DNA from 2 places in the Blastococcus sp. SYSU DS0619 genome. Region 2 is predicted to be linked to the other one. Evidence: riboswitches for the same ligand, from Rfam matches in the RefSeq annotation. Region 2 holds a riboswitch; the other holds the start of a gene.
What was found. A riboswitch is a leader RNA that binds a small molecule or an ion and turns the genes downstream of it on or off. The one in region 2 is predicted to bind thiamine pyrophosphate.
Positions count from the first base shown of each region.

Region 1 (5,951 bases), on a different contig from region 2:
GCAGCCGCACGCCGCAGCGCTCCAGGACCTCGAGCATCGCCCCGCTGGAGGAGGCCTCCACCCGGCGCAGCGCGACGGTGACCAGCTGGGTGCCCGACGCCCGGATCGCCCTCTCCAGGCTCTCCAGGCTGGGCGCACCGCCGGTCCCGAGCAGCAGCCGGGACGTGAACGTCTCCCCGGCCAGCGCGAAGGGGTCGGTGGCCTCCTCGCGGCCCAGCGCGGGCGCCAGGTCGGCCGTGTCCGGGGCCGGAGTGGTGGGATCGGTCGTGGGCACGGTCAGCCTCCTGCGGTCGGGGCGAGCACCTCGAGTGCGTCGCCTGCCGAGAGCCGGGTGTCCGCCCAGCTGCTGCGCGGGACGACGTCGCCGTTGAGCGCCACGGCGACGCGGTCGTGCCCGCCGCTGCGCTGGGCGACGAGCTCGGCAACGGTCGCCTGGTCGGCGACATCGGCGGCGGCGCCGTTCACGGTCACCTGCATGGGTCATCGACTCCCGGACGATTCGGTGGTGGGGCGTTCGGTCGGAAAGCGGTCGGCGGTGAAGGGGGCAGCGAGGTCCGGCAGCCGGCCACGTGCCAGGTACTCGGCGAGGACCTCGCCGGTGACCGGGGCGAGCAGCACGCCGTTGCGGTGATGCCCCGCCGCCAGCGCCAGCCCGGGCAGTGCGGAGGGGCCGAGCAGCGGCGCGTTGTCCGCCGTGCCGGGTCGCCAGCGGGCGAGCGTCTCGACGAGTTCCAGCTCGCTCACGCCGGGGACGACGTCGATGGCGTCGTGCAGCAGTTCGTGCACGCCGCCGGCGGTGACGGTGGCGTCGAAGCCCCGGTCCTCGACGGTCGCCCCGACGATCAGCCGGTCACCGGCGTAGGGGACGAGGTAGACGTGTCGTCCACGGACGAGGGCGCGCACGGTGCCGTCGAGCAGCCCGGTGGCTCCCGCGAGCCGCAGGATCTGGCCCTTGACCGGGCGGACCGGCAGCGGTGGCACGCCGGGCAGCCCGCCGCTGCACGCACCGAGCGCGAGCACGACAGTCCCGGCGGAAAGCAGCTCGCCGTCGGTCAGTCGCAACCCCGCGGCGTGGCCGCCGTCGACGTGCACGCCGGCGACCCGCGCGCGCACCAGCCGGACGCCGGTGGCCTGCGCCGCGGCCAGCAGCGCCGCATGCAGCGCCCGGCCGTCCACCGAGTGGTCGCCGGGCACCAGCAGCCCGCCACGCACCCGCGGGGTGAGCGCCGGCTCCCGTCGCCGGGCGGCCCGCCCGGTCAGCCGTTCGGCCGCCAACCCCAGCTCCTGCTGGAAGGCGTGCAGCGCATCGAGCGCACGCATGTCGTCGTCGTCGAACCCGACGGCCAGGGTGCCGGCGGTGCGCAGCCCGACCGGGAGACCGCCGGCGCGCTCCACCTCGGCGGCGAAACCGGGCCAGGCCCGCAGCGAGGCGAGCGAGAGCCGCAGCAGCGACTCCTCGCCGTACCCCGCCTCGGTGACGGGGGCGAGCATTCCCGCGGCGGCCCAGGAGGCACCGGCGCCGGGGGCGTCGTCGACGACGGTGACGCTCAGCCCCCGCTGCGCCGCCCGCCAGGCCACCGACAGCCCGATGAGCCCGCCACCGGCGACGGCCACGTCGATCACGGCCGGTCGCCGGTGGAACCGGTCCGCGCACGGGCCGCGGCCAGCGCACGGAGCAGCTCGGTGGTCGCGGCGCCCGGATCGGGCGCGGCGGAGACCGCGCCCACCACGGCGACCCCGGCGGCGCCGGCGGCGACGAGGTCGGCGACGCGCTCGGCGGTGACCCCGCCGATGGCGATGACCGGGACGTCGACGGCCTCGGCGACGGCTCGGATGCCCGCCGGGCCCAGGGCGTCGGGCAGCCCCGTCTTGGTCGTCGTCGGCCAGGACGGGCCCACGCCCAGGTAGTCCGCCCCCTCGGCCACGAGCTGCCTGGCCCGCTCGGGATCCCGCGCGGTGCCGCCGATCAGGTGTCCCGGACCCGCGACCCGGCGGACCGCCGCGACCGGCAGGTCCGTGGCCCCCAGGTGGGTGCCGGCCGCGCCGACGGCGAGCGCGACGTCCACCCGGTCGTTGACCAGGCAGGTGACGCCGGCAGGAGCGCACAACGCCAGCACCTCGGCGGCGAAGTCGTACAGCACCCGGTCGGTGCAGTCCTTGGCCCGCACCTGGACGACGGGGGCGCCGGCGGCGACCGCGGCGGTCACCGCCACGAGGGCCGCGCGGCCGCCACGGGCGTCGGTGAGGACGTGCAGGCCGCCCAGGGGGCGGGTCACGCGGCCCCCGCCCCGCGGCGGTGCCGGACGACGCCGGGCGCGGTGACCACCAGCGTGAGGACCGCGGCCACGGCGAGGCTGATCAGGGAGGCCGACCACCCGTTGGCCGGGTCGATGCCCAGGTCGGCCTGCCGCTCGGTCCACCACGTCGTCCAGGCCGCACCCGGACCGGCGAAGAAGGTGGGCAGCGTCAGCTGGTACGCCACGAAGCCGGCCGCCCAGGGCAGCAACAGCGCCGGGCGGGCGCGCGCGGTGTCGGACACGTCCCACGCCCCCCGGGGCAGCAGGTAGTACGCGACCACGAAGACGCCGATGAGGGGGACGAACACGGCACCGATGAGGAAGAGGAACGGCTCGTAGGCGGCGAGGTCGAAGGCGAGGGCGAGGGTCGTGGCCACCACGCCGACGCCCACGGCGAGCACGCGGCGGTCGAGCCGGGCGACCACGTTCTGCGCCGACACCGCGGTCGAGTAGACGTTGGCGAACGCCTCGTCCACCTCCACCACCAGCAGCACCAGCACGGCGACCAGCCCGAGCGGGACGGCGAGCATCGCATCGATGACGTCGAGGCCGCCACGGCCGTAGGCGGCCAGCGCGATCACCCCGAGGCTGAACATGGCCACGGTCGCCAGGCCGTAGCCGGAGGCCGTCCCGACGAAGGCGGTCCGGCCGCGGCGGACGTGCCGGGTGTAGTCGGCCGCCAGCGGGAACCACGAGATCGGCAGCGCGATGACGATGTCGGTCGCCGTCCAGAAGGACGTCGCGCCGCCCTCGGTGACCGGCGGCAGCGGCTCGGACAGGACCTGGACGAAGAGGTAGCCGATCGCGGCGAGCGCCGCCCAGACGGCGTAGCGCGCGAGGACCCGCACCACGCCGAGGGGACGCAGCGCCATCAGGGTGGCGAAGGCGCCGGCGGCGAGCGCGAACGGCCAGCGCGGTGCGTCGAGGGCGCGGGCGGCGGCCTCGGCGATGATCAGGATCTCGAAGGCGGCCCAGCCGACGCACTGGACGAGGTTGAACCCGGTCGGCAGGAACGAGGTCCGCCGGCCCAGCAGACCGCGGAGCAGGACCATCGCCGGCACGCCCTCGCGGGCCCCGGCGGCGGCGCCCAGCCCGAGCAGCACGGAGCCGATCGCGGCGCCGACGACGATGGCGCCGATCGTGTGCCACAGCGGCCGGTCGGCGAGGACCACGAAGGTGGCCGCGACGGGCAGCAGCAGGCTGATGCCCAGGCTGGCCCAGAGGCCGGCGGTCTCCCGCAGGCCGAGGCTCCGCGGCGGCGGCTCGGACAGGGTGAGCGGTGCGTCCCCGGACGCACCGGAAGGGTGGACGGTGGCGGATGTGTTCACGAGACGCTCCCTACGCCGGCATTACCCGGTCAGGTTCCAGCGGTCGGCGGCGCGTCAGCCGCCCTCTCAGCCCGGTCGATCCGAGCTCCCGCATCACGGTCTGGGCCGTGACGCCGCCACCCTAGGCCCTCTCTCCTACAGTCGGCGCCCATGTGGGTCTCCGAGCTGCCCGTCCGCCATGCACAGGCCTGGGAACGGGCCACCCGGCATCCCTTCCTCGACGCCGTGCGGGACGGCACGATCGCGCCGTCGGCGTTCGACACGTGGCTGGTGCAGGACGCACGCTTCGTCGCCGACCTGCTGCGCTTCCAGGCGCGCCTGATCCCCCGGGCGCCCCGGCGGGCGCAGGAGGTGCTCGCCCGCGGCGCGCTGGCACTGGTCCAGGAACTGGACTGGTTCGAGGAGCAGGCCGCCACCCGGGGGCTGGATCTCTCCGCGCCCGCGCTCCCGGTCACCGCCGCCTACGCGGAGCTGCTGGAGCGGCTCGACGGCGCCGATGTCCGGGCCGCGCTGACCGCCTTGTGGACGATCGAGCGCACCTACCTCGATGCCTGGTCGGCGGCCCTGCCGGGCGCGCCGGCCTACCGCGACTTCGTCGAGCACTGGACCGGTCCCGACTTCGGCAGCTATGTGCGGAGCCTGGCCGCGGCGGCCGACGCCGCCGGCGGGGGCGACGAGGCCGTCTTCTGCGAGGTCGTCAGCGCGGAGATCGCGTTCTGGGACATGGCGGTGGCAGCAGGGTGACCCTGTCCCACGATCTCTGGACGGCCGAGACCGATCTCGCGACCGCGGCGCTGGAGCACCCCTTCGTGCAGGGCATCTCCGACGGCACGCTTCCGCGGGAGCGGTTCGCCGGGTACGTCGCTCAGGACGCCTTCTTCCTCGAGTCGTTCGCCCGGGCCTACGGCCTCGGGGTGGCGCACAGCCCCGACCGGGCGACCCTGGACGCCTTCGCCGACCTGCTCGCCGGCGTGCGCGAGGAGCTGCGCCTGCACGCCGGTTATGCGGACCGGTGGGGGATCGACCTGGCCGCCGTCGAGCCGTGGCCCGCCACGTCGGCGTACACGGACTTCCTGTTGGCCACGGCGTCCCTCGGTGGGGCGGGGCTCACCTGCGCCGCGATGACCCCGTGCATGCGGCTCTACGCGCACCTGGGGCAGTCGCTCGCCGCCGACCGCGCCCCGGCCGGCGAGTACGCCGAGTGGGTCGCCACCTACGCCGACCCGTCGTTCGAGCAGCTGGCGGCGACCCTGGAGAGCCTGCTCGACGCCGTGGCCACCGACGACCCGGCCGTGCGCACCGCCTATCGCCGGGCCATGCGGCTGGAACTGGGGTTCTTCGACGCGGCCTGGCGTACGACCTAGCGGGTCCTGGCGCCGGTCAGCCGAGCAGGCCGAGGAGCAGATGGGCGTTGAGCCCGATGATCAGCACGGCGATCACGCTGCCGGCGACCGTGGTGATCCGGCGGTTGACCCAGCCGGCCATCAGGTCGCGGCGGCTGGTCAGCCACAGCAGCGGGACCAGCGCGAACGGGATGCCGAAGGACAGCACCACCTGCGACCACACCAGGGCGGTGGTGGGGTCGCCGCCGAGCACGAGCACCGCCAGCGCCGGTGCGAGGGTGATCAGCCGGCGGGTGAGCACCGGGATGTGCTTGCGCAGGAACCCGGCCATGACCACCTGACCGGCGTGCGTGCCGACCGAGGACGAGGCGAACCCGGAGGCCAGCAGCGCGAGGGCGAAGGCCAGCGCCGCGCCGGTGCCCAGCTGGTCGCCCAGGCCGGCGTGCACGCCCTCGAGGGTGTCGGCGCCGCTGCCGCTGGTGAACAGCTGCGCGGCGATGATCAGCATCGCGGCGTTGACCAGCCCGGCCAGGCCCATCGCCAGCAGCACGTCCAGCCGCTGGGCCCGCAGCAGCCGCCGCCGTCCCTGGTGGGTGCGGCCGGCGGTGACCGTGTCGCCGTACCGGCCGGGCGTGAGCGCGGAGTGGACGTAGATGACGTGCGGCATGACCGTGGCGCCGAGGATGCCGGTGGCCAGCACGATGCTGTCGGCGCCCTCGAACGAGGGCACCATCCCGCTGGCCACGCCGCCCATGTCGACGCCGGCGCCGATCAGCGTGTAGCCGAAGCCCAGGCCGACGACCAGCAGCAGCCCGGTGATGACCCGCTCGAAGGGCCGGTGCCCGCGGGACTGGGCCGCCAGCAGGATGAAGGCGACGACCGCGGTGATCAGCCCACCGATCGGCAGCGGCACCCCGAACAGCAGGTTCAGGGCGACCGCGCCGCCGACGATCTCGGCGAGGTCCGTGGCGATGGCCACGGCC
Region 1 is NZ_JBJHAM010000017.1:2,134-8,084, forward strand. Features, by position in the region: gene ACI79T_RS16280 (thiazole synthase) at 1-274, opposite strand, end outside; gene thiS (sulfur carrier protein ThiS) at 277-477, opposite strand; gene thiO (glycine oxidase ThiO) at 481-1,623, opposite strand; gene thiE (thiamine phosphate synthase) at 1,620-2,276, opposite strand; gene ACI79T_RS16300 (purine-cytosine permease family protein) at 2,273-3,625, opposite strand; TPP riboswitch at 3,616-3,727, opposite strand; gene ACI79T_RS16305 (thiaminase II/PqqC family protein) at 3,776-4,369, shown strand; gene ACI79T_RS16310 (TenA family protein) at 4,366-4,989, shown strand; gene ACI79T_RS16315 (Nramp family divalent metal transporter) at 5,006-5,951, opposite strand, start outside.
Region 1: linked by a shared signal. The riboswitch ahead of ACI79T_RS16300 (purine-cytosine permease family protein) and the one ahead of thiM (hydroxyethylthiazole kinase) in region 2 are both predicted to bind thiamine pyrophosphate.

Region 2 (5,951 bases):
GCCAGTGCCGCCCGGAGCCGGGCGGCGGCCGCCTGCGGGTCGGCTGCCGCGCAGATGTCGGACACCACGCAGATGCCGTCCACCCCGGTGGCCACCACCGCGGCCGCCCGGCCGGCGTCGATGCCGCCGATGGCCACGGTGCGCAGCCCGCCGGCGCGGGCCCTGGTGGCCAGCTCCCGGACGGAGTCCAGCCCCAGCCCGGGCCCCGCCTCGGGCTTGGTGGGCGTCGCCCACACGGGGCTGAGCCCGACCAGGTCCACGGTGCCCGGTGGCAGGCGCAGGGCCGCGGTCAGGTCCGCGGCGCTCTCGACGGACAGGCCGAGCAGCCGGTCCCGCCCGATGAGCAGCCGCACCTCGGCCGCCGGCAGGTCATCCTGGCCCACGTGCACGCCGTCGGCGCCGGCGAGCAGCGCGACGTCCACGGCGTCGTTGACGATCACCGGCACGTCCGGCCGGTCGGCCAGGGTGTCGCGCACCGCACGGGTCAGCGCCAGCAGCTCCCGGCGCGCGGCGTGCTTGTCGCGCACCTGGACGGCGGTGACCCCGCCGGCGACGGCCGCACGCACCACGTCGGCCACCGGTCGTGGCAGGCACAGCCGGGTGTCGGTGACCAGGTAGAGCGTGGGATCGAACGGGCGCCCCATCAGGCGGCCCGGACGTCGGCGCGGGCGAGGTCCTCCGGGGCCACCGAGTCCAGCGCGTCGAGCCAGGCGGCGGCGAAGGTGCCCGGTCCGGCGGCGGTGCGGGCGGCCTGCTCGGCGGCGAGGGCGACGTGGGCGTGGGCCGCCACGGCACCGGTCAGCGCGTCGCGGGTCGCGGCGACGTAGGCGGCGACCAGGGCGCCCAGTGCGCACCCGGCACCGGTGGTGCGGGTCAGCAGGGGGGAGCCACCGCCGACCCGCACGGTCCGGGCGCCGTCGGTGAGCAGGTCGACCTCGCCGCTCACCGCCACGACGCCGCCGGTGCGCGCCGCCAGCTCGCCGGCCGCGGTCGCCGCGTCGTCGGCCTCGGCGGTGCTGTCCACCCCGCGCCCACCGGCACCGGCGCCGGCCAGGGCCATGACCTCCGAGGCGTTGCCCCGGACGACGGCGGGCGACAGCTCGACCAGCTCGGCGGCCAGCCGGGTGCGGTACGCCAGGCCACCGACGGCCACCGGGTCGAGCACCCACGGCGTGCCCGCCGCGCGGGCCGAGGCGGCGGCCAGCCGCATGGCCCCGGCGGTGCGCTCGTGCACCGTCCCGACGTTGATCAGGACGGCGGAGGCGACGGCGGCGAAGTCGCCGGCCTCCTCCGGCGCGTCCACCATCGCCGGGGCGGCGCCCACCGCGAGCAGGGTGTTGGCGGTGAACGTCTGCACGACCGTGTTGGTCAGGCAGTGCACCAGAGGTGCGTGCTCGGTCAGCGCCGTCCGGGCAGCGCGCAGGTCGATGGCTTCCACGCCGGTGACATCCCTTCGCCAGTGCGAACTGGAGCAGGTTCGACGGGTGTGATCTCAGTCCCGGGCGGGACACCCCGTGCCACGTACGCCCCGAACCTAACCCAGCCCGCGCCCGGCGTCACGGGGGAGGTGGGCGCTGGCCTGCCGCGGCCCCGGTGCCCTAGGTTCCGGCGCGTGGATCACCATCTCGCGCAGGTGAACGTCTCCCGGCTGCTCGCGCCGCTGGACAGCCCGGTGCTCGCCGACTTCATGGCCGCCCTGGACGAGGTGAACGCCGAGGCCGACCGGGCTCCCGGGTTCATCTGGCGGCTGCAGACCGAGGACGGCAACGCCACGTCGGTGCAGGCCTTCGGCTGGGACGCCGCGGGCAGCCACGGCGTGGTCGTGAACCTCACCGTCTGGCGGGACGTCGAGTCGCTGGCCGGCTACGTGTTCGCCGGGCGGCACGTGCAGATCATGCGGCGGCGCCGCGAGTGGTTCGCCCGCGCGGCGGAGGCGACGACCGCCCTGTGGTGGGTCCCGGCCGGCACGCTGCCCACCACCGACGACGCCGAGGCGCGGGTCCGCCACCTGCGCGCCCACGGGCCCACGCCGGAGGCGTTCACCTTCCGCACCCACTTCCCACCGCTCGACGAGGTGCCGGCGCCCGCCGCGGACGACTGGCTCTGCCCCGCGTGAGCGCAGCCCCGGCCGACGGGTCGATGCGGCTGCTGCTGACCTCCGGCGGACTGTGCGACCCCTCGCTGGTCCGCGCGGTGGAAGAGCTGGCGGGCCGCACGGCCGCGGGGCTGCGCGCGGCCGTCGTCCCCACCGCCGCGAACGTCGTCCCCGGTGACAAGGGCTGGCTCATCAACGACTACGTCCTGCTGCAGCAGGCCGGCTTCGCGGAGGTGGACATCGTCGACGTCTCCGCCGTGGGGACCGACGTCTGGGAGCCGCGACTGGCCGCCGCCGACGTCCTCGTGCTCACCGGTGGCGACACCACCCACCTGCTGCACTGGCTGCGGCGGTCCGGCCTGGACCGGCTGCTCCCAACGCTGCTGGTCGAGCGGGTCCTCGTCGGGATCAGCGCCGGCAGCATGGTGCTCGGCCCGCACCTGGACCTCAGCCTGTCGGCCCGGCCGCGCCCGGAGGACCGGGTGGGGCTGGGGCTGGTGGACTTCCTGGTGATGCCGCACCTGGGATCGCCCTACTTCTCGAACGCGTCCGAGGAGGCGCTGCGGGAGGCAGCGCGCGACCTGACGCACACCCTGTACGGGCTCGCCGACGGCACTGCGGTGGCCGTCGCGGACGGGCGCGCCACCGTCGTGGGCGCCGGGCGGCACGTGATGCACCTCCCGGGGTGACCCTGGTCAGCCCTCCGAGAGGGCGGTAGCGGGGAGCCAGTCGGCGTCCAGCAGCTCGGCGATCTCCCGCAGCGCCGCGGTGTCCGCCCCGGCGGTGGAGCCGCTGACCGCCAGCCGCTCCACCATCACCCGGGCCACCTGCTCCTCCACCGTGTCGGCGGCGAACGCCACCCGCCACGGCGAGGTCTTCCCGTCCCGGTGCGTCCGGCCGGTCACCTGCCGGGCCTGGATGCCGGAGAACCGCGGCTGGTGGAACAGCCCCACGCGGGGCGCCTCCGACGCCGTCGACCCGTCGGGCAGCAGCTCACCGGCGTGCAGGCTGATCGACGCGGTCACGGTGAAGACGCAGACGGCGGCCTCGCCCCGCTGGAACCGCAGCCGCTCGGCCTCGACGTCGAAGCGGTCCCTCCCGGATCCAGCACTGCCGTAGATGCCGGCGACCGGGATGCCCGCGTCCAGCAGCGCCTCTCGGATCGGGTCGGCCGCGGTCTCGACGAACTCGACCGACACCGCCACCTGCCGCTCGGCCTCGACCTGCGCCCTGATCCAGTCGACGGTGGCCTGCACGCGGATCAGCCCGGCCTTCTGCCGGAAGCGCAGCAGGGCCGCCCGGCCGCGCGCGGTCTGCCGCCCGCGGCGGGCGAGCTGCATCTCCGCCCGGAACTCCGACCACTCCGCCTCGTAGGACGCCCGCTCGGCCGGTGTCAGCAGCACCGGCGTGCCGGTGACCGAGACCGGCCCCCACGGCGCCGGGCGGTGCAGGGTGGCCGGCGGGTCGGCCCGGGCCAGCCAGGACTGCAGCCGGGCGAGGTCGGCCCGGCGCTCGTCGGCGTCCTCGGTCCACTGCCAGCCGTAGCGACCACGTTCCACGTGGAACGTGTGCCGCTCCAGCGCCTTGGGCAGGTCGGCCCACTCCTTGATCGACTCCCCGTGCCGGGCGGCGAACTCCGGCGCCAGGTACGGCAGCTCGAGCGGCGTGTGCGCCGGCGTCGCGGTCGCGGCCAGCACGTACGGGGTGTCCTTGACCCGCGCGGCGCCGGAGACGGCTTTCCAGTGCTTCCACCGCTGCGTCGTCGTGTGCCGCACCATGTGCGCCTCGTCGGCGACGACGACGTCGAACCGGAGCTTCGCCACCTTGCCCAGCCGGTCCCAGGTCGTGACGCACCAGCGCAGCCCGCCGTCACCGAACCCGGCGATCGAGCGGGCCCAGTGCGGGATGGTGATGGCGGCCGGCCGGTCGGCGATGACCAGCACGGTGCGGACGTCGCGTTGCTCGGCGATCGCCTTGACCGCGAGGATCGCCGTCCCGGTCTTCCCCACGCCCGGGTCGTCGCCGAGCAGGAAGACCCGGCCCCCCGCCGCGGCGTGCGCCGCCACCACGTCGGCGCCGTCGCACTGCTGGTCGCGTGGCGTCAGCGGCCGGGCTTCGGGGAGCGGGCGGGGCGCGGTGTTCAGCTCGTCCTCGAGGAACCGCTCCAGGCTGTAGGCGGGCGGGTCGTACGGCGCCAGCTCGGGCGGTAGCGCCCGGCCGACCCACACGTGCGCCTGCAGCCCCGGGTGCCAGACGGCGCCCGGTGCCGGCGCGCGGAACGGCACGGCCAGCACCCACACCCGCTCCCCCGGCGCGGCGGTCGGCAGCTCGGGCGCGGCCTGCTTCGGCGCCGCCTTCCGCGGGGCTGCCTTCCGCGGCGCCGCCTTCGCCGTCGTCCGGCGGGTGCGGGTGGTGCTGCTCGTGCGGCCGCTGCTCGCGCTCCGGCGTCGTCCTGGCATCTGCGTCCCCCTCGTGGATCCCCCGGCACGGTAGAGGCGGGGACCGACGGGGGCGCGCAAGCGGTCGAGCGCGGCGTCGCCGGATCGTCATGCGGAGCCACCTTCACCGGCCGGCCCGGATGCGGTAGACCGGTTCCCGTCAGAAGCCGGCTCCGAGCGGGAGCGTCCGCCGCGCGCCGGCCCCGACGTCGACCGGACGCGTGGGCGATCGTCCGCGCCGGAGGACTCCATGACCCGAGCTGCCCGTCTCCTCATCGCCGTCCTCGTCGCGCTGGCGGGGGTGGTGCTGATCCCCTCCGGCGCCTCGGCCGCGGAACGGACGGTGACCTACACCGTGTCCACGCGCGGCGCCGTCGCCGGTGATCTCGGCACTTTCGCGGCGGTCGCCCGCGAGGCGCTCACCGACTACCGGGGCTGGAGCCTCGGAGGCACCCTGGCGTTCGAGCAGGTCGACGCGGGCAGCGACTTCGACCTGATCCTGGCTTCGCCGTCCGTGATCGACGCCGCGGCGCCCGGCTGCAGCGCCCAGTGGAGCTGCCGGGTGGGGCGCTCGGTGTACATCAACGACGAGCGCTGGCGGTTCGGGACGGAGGCGTGGCCGCACAGCCTCGCGCTCTACCAGCGGTACGTGATCCTGCACGAGGTCGGGCACTGGATCGGCATCCCGCACACCGACTGCCCCACCCCGGGGCGGACGGCATGGGTGATGCAGCAGCAGTCGATCTCGCTGCAGGGCTGCCGGGCCAACGTGTGGCCGGTCATCGCCGAGCGGGAGCAGGCCGGGGAGCGGATGGGCGTCTCGGTGAGCTGGTCGGGGATCGAGGCGCACTACCGGGCGCTGGGCCAGGAGGGCGGGCTGCTCGGGGTGCCGGTGGACTGGGAGCAGTCCTCCCCGGACGGGGTCGGCGTCTACCAGAACTTCGCCCGGCCGGGGACCATCTACTGGAGCCCGTCCACCGGGGCGCACGAGATCTACGGGGCCATCCGCGGGCACTACGGGTCGCTGGGCTACGAGCTCGGCCTGCTGGGCTACCCGACGACCGGGGAGCGGGGTTCGCCGGACGGGGTCGGCGTCTACCAGAACTTCTCCCGCCCGGGGACCATCTACTTCACGCCGGCCACCGGGGCGCACGAGATCTACGGGGCCATCCGCGGGCACTACGGGTCGCTTGCCTACGAGCTGGGTCCGCTGGGCTACCCGATCACCGGTGAGCGCGGCTCTCCGGACGGCGTCGGGCGCTACCAGAACTTCTCCCGGCCCGACGGCGCCTCGATCTACTTCACGCCGGCCACCGGGGCGCACGAGGTGTACGGGCCGATCTGGTCCCGCTGGGGGGAGACCGGCTGGGAGCTGGGGCAGCTCGGCTACCCGGTGAGCGGGGTGTACGACGTCGAGG
Region 2 is NZ_JBJHAM010000006.1:77,385-83,335, reverse strand. Features, by position in the region: gene thiE (thiamine phosphate synthase) at 1-644, opposite strand, end outside; gene thiM (hydroxyethylthiazole kinase) at 644-1,438, opposite strand; TPP riboswitch at 1,432-1,525, opposite strand; gene ACI79T_RS10230 (DUF3291 domain-containing protein) at 1,613-2,116, shown strand; gene ACI79T_RS10225 (Type 1 glutamine amidotransferase-like domain-containing protein) at 2,113-2,784, shown strand; gene ACI79T_RS10220 (helicase) at 2,791-4,554, opposite strand; gene ACI79T_RS10215 (DUF3152 domain-containing protein) at 4,784-5,951, shown strand, end outside.